Regions from separate parts of the Paenibacillus diazotrophicus genome, predicted to be linked through region 2. Evidence: a T-box and tRNA genes for the amino acid it is inferred to sense, from the RefSeq annotation. Region 2 holds a T-box; the other holds one or more tRNA genes.
The links. The T-box of region 2 lies ahead of lysS (lysine--tRNA ligase). A T-box ahead of a tRNA ligase gene usually reads a tRNA of that ligase, here a tRNA-Lys.
Positions count from the first base shown of each region.

Region 1 (7,206 bases), 1.7 Mb from region 2:
TCCAGTACGGCAATTAAGGTATGATAACCCTGCACTGGATTAGACCAGGTAACCGCAGCTGAGGCTGTACTTTTAGATTGGATAGAAGATACCGACGCTTTATTAATAAAATGTGCTGTATCAACCGCATCATAGTAGAAATTCACATTCAGATTAGACAAATCCTGTGAACCCAGGTTGGTCAATCCGGCTTCCAGTACAGTAGGACTGCCAGCAACCAGGCTGTTCCCTGCAATATTAATTCCGCTCACTTTAACATCTGTATTTACTTCCTGTGACCAGATTGGTGCAGAATATACCTGCTCTCCATCCATTTGTGTCACTTTCACAACAAACCATTGTTGGCCTCCGGTAATATGCACAACAGGATTCCAAGTGAAATCAGAGGTCATCGGTGTGATCGAGTCCACGACTTTATCACCATTAGTGATCAATTCGACTTTAGCTATTCGGTCATCTGACTGGTAAGTACTGCTGAGGTAGCTATATTCAGGTATACTCTTCTTTTCGACAACATTGTCTTTCCCGGATACCGAGAAATTCAGGGTATCTCCTTTGACAGTTGCCCCCATATAGCTGCCATTCGCAAGGAAGTCCAGTGTAAAGTTAGGGTCTTCCGTCATATACACACGCATATTGCGCATGGATTGAAGTAAAGATTCCTGTGACAAGTCATTAGCCACGATGACTGTTCTGGCATTGGTCTGCCCCCAGGTACCATCATGATTGTCCTCGCCATAGGTCGGAGCCACATGCCAGCCCAGATCAAGAGCCTTGAAGAATTTAGCTTCCGCATTGGCATAACCGTAGTGGCCTGAGCCATTCCCTACCTCAAACATAGTGAACAGTTTGTCCACATTCCGGTCATATGGTGTGAAGTTATTAAAAGCATTCGCGGACATGTCCGGATGATTAAACTGTGCAACGACATCATCATACGTCATGACCCAGGCATAATACTTGCTCAAATCCTGATATTGACCCGAGTTCTGCTTCCGGTCTATAAAATTGTTGGTTCCAAACACATTCGAGTGTCCCCAGGTTGTAGATGTCATTTCAAATGCAGGAAAAACAACAAAGCTATCATTTTTGGTATAGGTCTTGGCTAAATCCTTGGTCAACTTCCAATTTTCACCGCCGGTACGCTCTGGAGATCCCTTATGATCTACGGTGTCTTGGCCAACCAGGGCGGCATCAATATCATGGGAATGGTCTGAAAAAGCAAAGAAGTCATAATGATGGGCTTCTGCTGCTTTCAAAGCATCTTCTGGGGTACCTGCAGCATCATGGGATATATTCGTATGGTTATGAGTAGTCCCGCGATAGTGATTCCCACCGGTAAATACAGGTGTTACAGTAAAGCTCCAAGTATAGGTCCCCACATTATGCTTGGTATCACTGACTTTGACACTAACGGTGTGATCACTCACTGATAAATCAGCAGAATTGTTCATCTCAATGGTATCCCCATTAATTACAGAGGGTACAGCCGTTCCATCGAGTGTAGCTTCCAGAGTTGCAGCATCAAGGCCGCTTGGCTCATCATATTTCACAGAAATTACAGGTTGTCTATCTTCGATCTTTGTTCCAGACATCGGAGTTTCTTCGTAAAATTTAGGTGCAAAGGTGTCGTTAACAACAGAAACCGTATATGGGGTTACCGGAGTTCCCGACTGCTTTGTATCTTGTCCCATCTTGGCTTCGATGTAATAGTCAAAGCTGTTTCCGGCAGCAACAAAACTTGTATTCAGCACAGCAGCGTAAGTAATGCCATCGGATGAAACCATCGGCTTGGCAGTATACGCTCCACCTGCTGTTCTGTAATAAAGGATAACAGAGTCTGCGTTTCTGGCAGTTGCTGTTAATGAAATATCCGTATTGGTGTATGCCTCAGTTACTGCTTGATGGACAAGGGAAAGCTCTTTAATCTCTTGCACGTCTGCGATGGATCTTGGGAATACCTGGTATCCGCTCTTATACGTGGTTCCTGAGACGTACTGGCTGAATATCCCTGTAAAGGTATAGGTTGAATCCTTCTGAAGTTGGGTAGAAACGTCAATGCCACTGGCAGTGGTGACCCGTACCGTGATCGTTTTGTTTGTTACGGCATCTGCTACAGTGAGATTATATCCAGTGCCAGAAATAGCTGGAATATTTGTGATTTTGCCTGTGAATTTTACTAATGATCCCTCAAGCGGCTCCGCCTTGTTATAATCAATCAGATCGGGCAGCGTCGATTCAAAAGGAAGCGGAAGGTTGGTTGTACTATTTTTAACAACGGTTGTAGGCGTAATTTCAGTTAAGCCGTTATAAAATAGAACCGACCCCGTTACAGTGATCAAATCACCTTGGGCAACGGTAACCCCTGCTGGCAGTGCTCCGAACACCGCGATGCCGCCCGTAGCATCCTGTATATAGAATGTATTGGCCGCAGTGACCTGGTTATTGCCAATTACAACTCCCCGTATCGTGTAAATCTGATTGATTTTGTCCGATTTACCCGCACTGTCATTCGTCCGTAATGTGCTGATTGGGGTAATCACGGTTGTATCTTCTTTGGTAATGGCTGTACGTGAACCTTCCAGGTTCTTGCCATTTGGCGTAGCTGTCAATTGTGCTACATGAACATCATCTGTCCCGTTAGTAAACGTAAAGGAAAAAGAGCCGTCTGCACCCGAGACAACGTAGTCTTTGCCATCGGCTGTAGAGGAGAACCTCGCTCCACCTACTGCACTATTGTAGCTGTAGATCAGCGAATTCGCTGCAGCTGCCCCTGCATTTCCTACAATTCTGCCACCCCCGCTTGCGTCGAGGTAATACAATAATTTGGTCTTATCAAGCACCGCGCTTGACTGTGCCAGGTTGATCATTACAGCTTTACTGGCTACTTTATCAAGTTCAGTTGCCGTAAGATAGACTTGTTTGCTGTCGCTGGAATTATCGAAGGTCAGGTTGAATGCACCGGAAGGATCCGCATAAACCGCCTGTGTAACCGGAACTGGTGCGGCACCTGGATCACTTAAATATAGGGAAACATATGTAGAGGACGTAACAGATGATACATCGCCTGTGATTGTACCCACCGCACCTTGGCTGGTGAATTGAATGTTCTGACCAAGAGGTTGTGCACTTTTGGTAATTATAACAGCTGGCGTTGCTGAGTTTCTTGGTGTAAGCACGGGAGCAACGATGAAATCCGTACTATTGTTATTGGTGTCCAGGCCAGCACCTTTTCCGGGTCCGGAGTTGCTGCCATCTTCGGATTTTCTTTGAGCACTGGTGGTACTGCTTAATGCAGTCAGCTTAGCACCTTCGAATTCAGTGGCGGTACCAAAGCCCAGGAAATCTACAACAGCAGGATCTGCAATACCAGTAATGGCAGTCTGCGCGTTCACAAGCGCCACCTTTCCCGCTGTTGCTGACATATTAATAGAACCTGTAACATCAGGTGAAGGAAGATCCACAGTTGAAGTGGTGCCCTTCGCTTCTTGAATCAGCAGGAAGCCATGGGATTGAATAACCTTGCCTGTTATGATAGTTATATTGGTCCAAGTTGTCCCTGCCGCAGAAGTATATTGAACGGAATAACCATCCAGATTAACATCACTGTCGGTAGGATTGTATAATTCAATGAAGTCATTAGAATATGGGGGTGACGTGCCATTTCCTCCCCCGCTGTATACCTGACTAATCACAACATGCGGCGAATCTATCGAAGCAGTCGCTGAAGCCCGGGACATCATCAATCCTTGCGGAGATACAGACAACAGGAGCAGAAGTACGGCTAATCCCAAGCTCGTCCTTCTTTTAAATCGGTTGAATCGGCTACTACGTAATTCCATAAAAAAAATTCCTCCTCTTGTGTGTACAAGCTTCATCCAATAGTAGTTTCACTATATGCCCAGCAGCCTTGCTACATTAACAATAATCACGTTATGTAAGATCCAAAGTATTAGATTGTATTAATTTCGTAAATTATTCCTTTAGCTTTACACTGGGCATATATACCGAAAATATTTTTTTGCTATGATACTGGTTATGTGCGACAACAATCATACTGCTCAACTTATAGGGAGGTACCACCTTGTTATCTCGTAATTTCCGATCCAGCATACTTAAAGGATTCATTCTTTTCACAGCACTCATCGTTTCAGTTGTCTTCTCCAACCAAATGGTATCGGCCCATGCTCTTAGCGCTAGCTATACTATGGTTACCTTTAACAAAGATAAGACCGATTTCTCTTTTTCCTTAGACGTCATTTCTATAATTGAGAGTATGGATGTAGATACGAATGGGGATGGAATTCTACAAGCGGACGAGCTTGAGGACAACAAACATAGATTAGATGAGTGGATCGACGACAGTGTCGTGCTGGAAATGAACGGGAGTGGGCAGACCGGAGAGCTTCTGGAAATCAAGCTTGAGCAAAAAAGTGATAAAGAGGTAGTGACCTGGCATTATACCTATCCAGCCTTTGAACCTGGGCAGACAATCTCTATTATGGATGGCCTATACTCCCAAACCTCAAGTTCGCCCTACGTCAATTTAATTACTGCACACTACGGAAGTCAGGTAAGTGAGACTGTTTTACAGGGGAAAAACCGGACATGGACCATGCTTCTAACAGAGGAGCAGCAGCAACAACAATTAACCTCATCCCCCAACACCTCAAGCCCGAATTCTCAGAGCCCTTCCTCACAAAACGACAGGAACACCGTTATGACCTCTACGTCTGATTGGGTCTCATTCTTCCAATTGGGAATGAATCATATTTTGACTGGTTATGATCATTTATTGTTTTTGTTCGCTCTTTTGTTAAGAAAGCAAAAGCTTAAGCAATATATTTCAATTATCACAGCCTTTACTTTAGCGCACAGCATCACATTAACTCTCGCCGTCCTGGAATGGATTAGCTTACCTTCACAGTTGGTGGAATCGGTCATTGCCTTGAGCATCTGTTATGTTGCCCTAGAGAATATTTTCCGTAAAGAAATACGTTTCCGGTGGGTTGTCACGTTCTTATTCGGACTGATTCACGGTATCGGATTCTCGGATATTCTGCGCGGGATGAACCTGCCCAAAAGCCATTTAGCGGTGGATCTGATCAGCTTCAATGTAGGTATTGAATGTATCCAGTTATGCATTGTGCTGCTTCTGCTTCCAATCCTCATCTATTTACAAAAAAAGAGCTTCTTCAAGCCCACTTTCATCTATGGTTCTTGGGTAATTACCACTCTTGGTGCAGTATGGTTAGTTCAACGGCTATTTGGACTACTGATATAACTCAAAAAGAAATAGACCGCCCTCTCGTAAAGGATGCGGTCTATTTCCTGACTGAACTTCCGAAGGCCGCCACCCTTTCCCAGACAACAAAAAAGAACGGCATCTCTGCCGTTCTTACTGTGATGGACTCTCAGGGGCTCGAACCCTGGACAAATAGATTAAGAGTCTACTGCTCTACCAACTGAGCTAAGAGTCCAAGTATAAAATTATTGGTGGAGCCAAGGGGGATCGAACCCCTGACCTCATCGCTGCCAGCGATGCGCTCTCCCAGCTGAGCTATGGCCCCATGAGACGTTTTAGAACTACAATATGTATTCTAAAAACTTACTTTATTTGTAATGTTCATGTCACTTAGAAGTTGATTTGTTTCGTAGGCGACTTCTATATAATATAAAAATTCAGGTTCCGTGTCAACACCTTTTTTCAAAAAGCTTGGAGGCGCCCCACGCTAACCCTTGTAATAAGCCGCCAGCAGTTCAGCGGCTTATTACTTTCAACTTAGAAGGACTACAATCCCTCCAGCTCCCCGGTACTCTTGGACAACAGGCCTTTCAGCTCCTTCATGAACATGTTGATGTCCTTGAACTGGCGGTAGACGGAGGCGAAGCGGACGTAAGCGACTTCATCTACAGGATAGAGCTGCTCCATGACGAGCTCACCGATCTGGCGGCTCTCCACTTCAGCCAGGGCGATCCCCCGCAGCGACTTCTCGACCTCGGAGACGATGACCTCGAGGCGCTCAACGGAGACAGGACGTTTCTCACAGGCGCGGATCAGGCCTCGCAGGATTTTGTCGCGGCTGAATTCCTCGCGGCTGCCGCCTTTTTTGATTACAATCAGCGGTGTCTCTTCGATCATCTCAAATGTGGTGAACCGCCGGCTGCATGATTCACATTCCCGCCTGCGACGGATTGACTTATTTTCGTTGGCCGGGCGTGAGTCCAGCACTTTGGTATTCGTGTGATCACAGTAAGGACATTTCATAAGCTTAATCACTTCCTTTTGCAATAGGTGTAACGCCCCGGTCCGGCAAAGAATCGGCTCTGAAGCGCTCATTCTAATTTCCATAAAACACCGTTTATTTGTTGTTATGAAGATGGCAAGTCCAGCACATAATACTGTTACCAACCGATAGGAGGTGAACAGTAATGAGCCAAAATAACAGCTCCAATAACCTGGTAGCTCCAAATGCACGCGGTGCCTTGGATCAACTGAAATACGAAGTTGCCCAAGAACTCGGTATCACCCTCTCCCCAGACGGGTACCAAGGCAATAAAACTTCTTACGAAAATGGTTCGATCGGTGGTTACATCACAAAACGTCTTGTAACCCTGGCTGAACAATCACTGGCAGGTCAGTTCAAATAAACATGTCTCCTAAGTTTGCCAAGAAGTATTATTCGACTTTCGGGTCGTGTAATACTTCTTTTTACATAACTCAGGGGCTTAATGATTATTCATTACTCCTCGCAGCCTAGAACTCATTATAGATCTCTGTATACTGTTCGTAATAATAAATAACACGCTGCACATAATGGCGGGTCTCACCAATCGGAATATCCTTCACAGCGGCTTCGCTGCCGTCCCACTCCCCTTCATCCAGCCAGCGCTTGACCTTGCCGGGACCAGCATTGTAGGCCGCAATAACCGCTATACGGTTGCCGTCGAACTGCCGGGATAGTGAAGACAGATACCAGGTGCCCAGCTCAATGTTAGCCGATGGTTCTTCCTTAAGCCTATCCAGTGATACATCCGGAAGCTTGGCCTTTTCGAGTGCCCATTTGGCGGTATCAGGCATCAGCTGCATGAGCCCTATAGCCCCTTTTTTGGACTCCCGGCCTGTTTTGTAATTCGTCTCTACCCGAATGATGGCAGCCACAAGGAACGGATCCATCTCATAAGTAACGCTGTGCGTACGGATCT
Region 1 covers NZ_JBGJZN010000001.1:2,439,464-2,446,669, forward strand. Annotated here, with positions in the region: gene ACAN54_RS11225 (S-layer homology domain-containing protein) at 1-3,842, opposite strand, end outside; gene ACAN54_RS11230 (HupE/UreJ family protein) at 4,085-5,284, shown strand; tRNA gene ACAN54_RS11235 (tRNA-Lys) at 5,408-5,480, opposite strand; tRNA gene ACAN54_RS11240 (tRNA-Ala) at 5,495-5,570, opposite strand; gene nrdR (transcriptional regulator NrdR) at 5,792-6,268, opposite strand; gene ACAN54_RS11250 (alpha/beta-type small acid-soluble spore protein) at 6,433-6,651, shown strand; gene ACAN54_RS11255 (lytic transglycosylase domain-containing protein) at 6,758-7,206, opposite strand, start outside.
Region 1: it encodes a tRNA-Lys, which carries the amino acid that the T-box ahead of lysS (lysine--tRNA ligase) is inferred to sense. The anticodon was not compared.

Region 2 (7,206 bases):
GCCGAAGGCTGGGGGATTGCTCCCAGAACGGCGATGGGCCAGCGTGCTGACGGTGCGCTGCTGTTCGTAGTGATAGACGGCAGACAGCCAGGTTACAGTATTGGTGCGAATCTCTATGATGTGCAGCAGATTATGCTGAAGCATGGAGCGGTGATCGCAGCCAACCTGGACGGAGGATCATCGACTGTTCTGGTGAAAGATAATGAAATTATCAACAAACCCTCCTCCCAATATGGAGAGCGTTATCTGCCCACCGCATTTCTAGTGTTTGAACATCCCGAACAGGCGGATATCAAGAACATCTGGGAAGGCCTCGACCCATCCAAGATTGATGCAGGCAAGAAGCGGAGCCAATAACAAACTGCAAGCACTTCTGGCATCAGGCATGGATGGAACAGTGATTCTATGCTACTATAAGCAGAAACCCAGGTGCCGTTCCTTCCGAGGGACGGCATCTGATGTAACCGGATAGTGATGCATCAGCAAAAAAGTCCTTGCTAAAAGGAGGTACAGGTTTGACATTGCAGCAACTCCGCTATGCCATTGAGATTGCGAACAGCGGCTCGATGAATGAAGCGGCCAAAAGACTTTTTGTCTCTCAGCCAAGCCTCTCCAATGCCATTAAAGAGCTGGAGAATGAGCTGGGGATTACCATCTTTGAGCGGAATAACCGGGGTATTAGCATTTCAGCCGAAGGTGTGGAGTTTCTCGGATATGCCCGGCAGATTATTGAACAGACTGAATTTATGGAGAACCGGTATACCGGCAAGAAACGCAGTCCAATCTACTTTTCCGTATCCACCCAGCATTACCCTTTTGTAGTGGATGCTTTTGTAAAGCTGATGACAGAGAGCAAGGTGCCTGAATATAACTTTAGTCTGAGAGAGACGCAGACCTATGAGATCATTGAGGACGTCAGGACTCTCCGCAGTGATCTGGGCATTCTCTATATCAATGAGAGTAACTATAAGGTGATGAACAAGCTGTTCAGTGACGGGAACCTGAAGTTCACCCCGCTGTTCAACACGAACCCTCATGTATATGTGAGGGCAGGGCATATCCTCGCCGCTAAGGAAATGATCCAGCTGGAAGATATTCTTCCTTTTCCGTACATTACCTTTGAGCAGGGGGAGAACAACTCGCTGCATTTTTCCGAAGAGATGCTCAGCTTCACACAGATTGAGAAAAATATCCAGGTTACCGACCGTGCGACGCTGACCCATCTTCTGCTGGGCAGTGATTCCTACACGGTGGGTACGGGAATAATGGATACCGAGCTGAATGGCGAGGGGCTGGTAACGATTCCTTTTGACAGTCCTGAGGTATTCACCGTCGGCTGGATCGCCCATAAGGACCGCAAGCCAGGTGAGATGATGTCCGCATACATTGATATTTTGAATGATCTGGTATCCCGTAATTACTTCGACCTTAAATCTTTCTTACTCTAAACGCAGGAGGGACGTATGATCAGTCCAGTTACCGGCACCACACGAAATACTCCACCCTTTCGCTACGATATCGTCGGCAGCTTCCTCCGCACAGAGGAACTGAAATCCGCACGCAATCAACGTTTGCATGGAGCAATCACAGACGGGCAGCTTCATGAAGTCGAGAATAGGGAAATATTCAAACTGTTGGAACAGGAAAAGGCTTTGGGACTAAAAGCCGTTACTGACGGGGAATTCCGCCGATCCTGGTGGCATCTCGATTTCTTTCTTGGGATCACGGGTACACAGAAGATCAGTCTGGATCAGGGAAAAGGCGCCAAAGAAACTGTTCAACGTGCTGAAAGCTTCCGGATCGTAGACAAAATCGCCTTCGGGGATCATCCCATGGTTGAAGAATTCATGGAGCTGCAGCAGATGGCTGGCGATACCCTTACCAAAATGACCATTCCTTCTCCGGCATTGTTTCACTTCGTACAGGATTACAACGGCAATGAGATCTACCCGGATCGTGAGACGTTGTTCCGTGATATCATCCAAGTCTATCAGGATGCCATCCAGGCATTCTATGAAGCAGGCTGCCGTTATCTGCAATTGGACGATACAACTTGGGGGACGCTGTGCAGCGGTAGACACAGGGCGCACTTGCGCAGCCGCGGTATTGATCCCGATCAGCTCGCCAAGGATTACGTAAGGCTGATCAATGACAGCATAGCCGGGCGGCCGCAGGATATGACGATTGCACTGCATGTCTGCCGGGGGAATCTCCGCTCTACCTGGTTTGCCGCCGGCGGGTATGAGCCCGTAGCTGAGACGTTGTTTGGACAGGCTGAAGTAGATGCCTTTTTCCTGGAATACGACAATGAACGTTCCGGTGACTTCAATCCGCTCCGTTTCATTCAAGGGCAGCAGGTTGTGCTTGGCCTGGTAACTACGAAACACGGCGGTCTGGAGAACAAAGAGCAGATCATGGCACGTATCGAAGAAGCCGCACAGATTGTCCCGATTGACCAGCTGTGCCTCAGCGCCCAATGCGGATTCGCCTCCTCTGAGGAAGGGAATATGCTGACCGAGGAAGAGCAGTGGGATAAGGTTAGGCTGATTATTGAAACGGCGAATGAAGTGTGGGTTTGATGGAGTAGCAAATATTCTCAGTCAGATTGAATAATGACATACCGTACTAGTTTTGTTATAGTGAATTATATTGAAAAATTACATATCACTTCAGCAATGACGAGAAGAGTAGTTAGGCGGCATAGTTCACAGAGAGCTTCGGAATGGTGAAACGGAGCAGCGGTGTGCCTAACGAAAAAAGTCTCCGAGCTTCATACGGAATTGGGCAACATGCCCAAGGATGCTATGACGGGTTCTCCCGTTACAGAGATAGGGTATAAGCGTAATGGCCGTACCTGAAGAGGCGTGCATGGAGACATGTTCGCGAACAGAGGTGGTACCACGGCGCTGATTACAGCTCTCGTCCTCAAGATGACAATCTTGCGGATGAGAGCTTTTTTGCGTTTACACAATAATTGTTGAGGTGATTATCCATGCATTGGTCCGAAAAAATAGCAAAACGGTTAATCGAAAGCCACCCGGAGCAGCAGACATTTGTATGCGCATCAGGGATCAGTCCATCAGGTCACATCCATATCGGGAATTTCCGGGAGATTGTGACCACTTATTTTGTAAGTAAAGCACTTGAAAAAGCAGGCAAAAAAGTGCGGTTTATTTTTTCGTGGGATGACTTTGACCGTTTCCGCAAAGTTCCGGTTCATGTCGATCCAAGCTTCGGGCAGTATATTGGCAGGCCCTACACGCAAGTTCCTTGTCCATACGGATGCCACAACTCCTATGCGGAGCATTACGAACAGGAATTTGAACAGGCGCTGAGCGCTTTTGGGATCAGACCCGAATTCATCTATCAGAGTAAAGAGTATCAATCCGGCCGGTATGCACCCGGAATTCTTCATGCACTTCAGAGTAGGGGAGAGATCTATGACATCCTGATGTCCTTCAAAACAGGGGAAGCCAGCGAAGCAGAGAGAGCCGCATTTTATCCTGTGAGTGTGTATTGCGGGGATTGTGGCAGGGACTCGACTAGTGTACATTCTTTTGATGAAGAGAAAGAGCACCTAACTTATAGCTGTACATGCGGTCATCACGGTATTGTGTCTGTTGCTAAGGCGGATAATATCAAGCTGCAATGGAAAATCGACTGGCCGATGCGCTGGAATGTGGAGCAAGTACTGTTCGAGCCTGGAGGCCGTGATCATTCATCAGAAACTGGCAGCTACAATGTAGCCTCCGTGATCTCCGAGCGGATATACGGGAATCCACCGCCAATGTATGAGCCTTACGAATTTATTCGAATCAAAGGCAGTTTTGCCAAAATGTCCAGCTCGTCCGGGAACAACTACACCCCAGATGATCTGCTGAAGGTCTATTTACCGGAGAATATTCTGTTTCTGTTTGCCAAATACCAGCCCAATGCTGAGTTTCATATCGGGATGGATGAAGATGTGCTGCGCAATTATACGGAATTTGAACGTTATCGGAAGGCTTACAGTTCCCATACGCTCACTGATGATATTCATTCGGCGGTAGAACTATCGCTGATTCATCCGCTGGACCTGAATACACCTAGCTTCGGCCCTATTGCAGGACTGCTGCCTCTGATTCATTTCGATCAAAATTTGCTGCATGAGATGATGACACATAACGGGGAGGAAGTAGATGTGAACGGGCTTCTGCAAATAGCGGAGCGGGCGGAATATTGGATCAAACACTGGATGCCGCAAAAGCTGGTTACCGTAAATGGCAGCCGTGATATTGCCCTGTATGAAACTTTGGAGACTCATGAACAACAGTGGCTGGAAGCCTTTTGCGGGCTGATTAGAACCGGAGGGATGGAGGATGAGCAGATGATGACAGAGATATACGCGATTTGTTATGACGAGGATAAAAAAGTAATGAAAAACCGTCAAAAACGGTTGTTCACCCTAATCTATCAGCTGGTGCTGGGTCAGGAGACCGGTCCCCGAATCCCTGTACTGATCCAGGCAGTCGGACAGGAGAGGTTACTGGCTTTGCTGGATTTTTAGCGTACACCGGGACTGCCCTTTACGGGATACACAGAGCAGAGGTATAATATATTGGACTGTTTATAATTAATGTTGGAAAGTGAGCGGGAACAATATGGGTCGTAAATGGAATAATATTAAAGAAAAGAAGGCATCCAAGGATGCCAATACAAGTAAGGTATACGCCAAGTTTGGTGTAGAAATTTATGTAGCCGCGAAGAAGGGTGAACCTGATCCTGAATCGAACCGGGCACTAAAAGTCGTGCTGGAGCGTGCCAAAACGTACAATGTACCTAAGGCCATTATCGACCGGGCACTCGACAAAGCCAAAGGCAGCGGTGATGAGAACTACGTAGAACTTCGATACGAAGGTTTTGGACCAAGCGGTTCGATGATCATCATTGACGCATTGACGAACAACGTCAATCGTACTGCTCCTCTGGTGCGTTCTGCATTCAGTAAAAACGGCGGCAATATGGGTGTCAGCGGTTCGGTAACCTATATGTTTGAGCCTACAGCTGTCATTGGTCTAGAAGGTAAAACAGCCGACGAAGTGATGGAGCTGCTGATTGAAGCGGATCTGGATGTGCGTGATGTGCTGGAAGAAGACGATGCTGTCATCGTCTATGCCGAGCCTGACCAGTTCCATGCAGTTCAAGAAGTATTCCGCGGTGCGGGAATTACCGATTTCACTGTTGCAGAGCTGACGATGCTCCCCCAGAACTATGTAGCTCTTCCAGAGGATGCCGAAGCACAGTTTGAGAAGCTGATTGATGCTTTGGAGGAACTGGATGATGTACAGCAGGTCTACCACAACGTAGATTCGGAAGAATAGAATTATTGTACGCATGAGCCGGACAAGCAGATCATGAATCTGCTTATCCGGTTTTTTTGTGCGCACATGTTCATCATTAATCCAGCAACAGCGCATAATCCGCCCCATATCTTGCCACAATAAACTGATGCGACCCATCACCCTACAACTACTTTTCAGGAGGCAATACAATGGATAATCACACCAAACCGGATAAGAATCTGATCAACACCGTAGAGGAGCTGGATCAGGTGGCGGTGACCAGCCAGGAAGCCCAGCAAATGGAACAGAAGAAAAGCGATATCCGCAAGGAAGCGCTGCGGGATGACAAAACCACGTATAAGAAAAACGAACAGAATACGTATAAATGAGCATTTGCAAACACGGATTGGACAAGAGTGGCAGGGAAGGTTCCTGTCACTTTTTTTCGTGTATGGGATGTACAGACTGATATATATAAAGTATTCAAAGAATTCTATGGTACAAGCCCGCGAAATTGTGTATGCTGAAATTTGTTTGTATGACACTTACATACTGGCAGGAGGCTTTTTTGCATTATGGAACATGGCAGTATAGCAATGATTTTGATTTTGGTGATTTGCGGTTTTTTGGCGGGTGTGATTGATTCTGTAGTGGGAGGCGGAGGTCTGATCTCCATTCCAGCGCTGCTCGCTGCCGGCATTCCGCTCCCGCTGCTGCTGGGCAGTAATAAATTAGCCGGGACCATGTGCTCATTCACCAGTACCGCGTCTTTTGTCCGTTCCGGGAAGATCAATTTTGGAATGGTCAAGTTTCTAATTCCGTTCTCACTTGTTGGCGCGGTGGCTGGCTCATTGACCGTCCGGCAAGTACCTTCAGAATTTCTGAAGCCGCTTGTGATCGTGATGCTGGTTGTCATTACGGTCTATACTTTGTTCAAAAAGTCATGGGGTGACGTCTCCACCTACTCCCAAGACAGCAAAAGATCGTTAATAATAGGCATGGGTGTTGCGCTTGTCATTGGATTTTATGACGGATTCTTTGGTCCGGGTGCCGGCTCGTTCCTGATCTTCGCCTTTCTCATGCTGGGATTTGAATTCGTAACGGCCGCAGGCAACGCGAAGGTACTGAATTTTGCCAGTAATATCGCAAGTCTGCTGACGTTTGCCGCATTTGGCTCAGTAAGCTTGTATTATGGCCTGCTGCTGGGCATTCCGATCGTGATCGGTGCTCTAGTGGGTTCAAGAATAGCTATCCGCAAGGGATCCAGCTATATTCGCCCCCTGTTCATCACGGTTACTCTGATCTTGATCGGGAAACAAATATGGGATACGATGCACTGATGCACAAAAGACGATTCAGAAAGGAACACTGATATGACTAAGAAGCTATATTATGATTCGGCCTATTTGAAGGAATGGCAGACCTCTGTTAGTAAAGTGGTAGATCGTGAGGACGGGCATTATCTGATTTTGGAAGAGACGGCTTTCTATCCTCATGGAGGGGGGCAGCCTTGCGACACAGGAACCATAGACGGAATCCTCGTACAGGACGTCATTCTAGAAGAAGACGAGGTCTTGCACAAGGTGGATCGTCTACCCGAAGGAAACCAAGTGAGCTGTCAGCTAGACTGGAACCGCAGATTTGACCATATGCAGCAACACAGCGGCCAGCATCTGTTGTCGGCGGTATTCCTTGAACGGTTTGAAGCAAATACGTTGAGTTTTCACCTGGGGAATGATTACGCAACCATCGACATTGAGCTTCAGGAGCTAACCCCGGATCAGCTGTCTGCTGCAGAGCAGGAAGTCAACCGTCAGGTTGTGCTTGACCACCGAATCGTAAGCTATTTTGTCACCGCTGAAGAAATGGCTAACCTGCCGCTGGT
Region 2 covers NZ_JBGJZN010000001.1:785,574-792,779, reverse strand. Annotated here, with positions in the region: gene ACAN54_RS03565 (phosphodiester glycosidase family protein) at 1-357, shown strand, start outside; gene ACAN54_RS03560 (LysR family transcriptional regulator) at 516-1,448, shown strand; gene ACAN54_RS03555 (5-methyltetrahydropteroyltriglutamate--homocysteine S-methyltransferase) at 1,464-2,579, shown strand; T-box leader at 2,667-2,930, shown strand; gene lysS (lysine--tRNA ligase) at 2,993-4,546, shown strand; gene ACAN54_RS03545 (YebC/PmpR family DNA-binding transcriptional regulator) at 4,641-5,360, shown strand; gene ACAN54_RS03540 (hypothetical protein) at 5,531-5,710, shown strand; gene ACAN54_RS03535 (TSUP family transporter) at 5,897-6,661, shown strand; gene ACAN54_RS03530 (alanyl-tRNA editing protein) at 6,695-7,206, shown strand, end outside.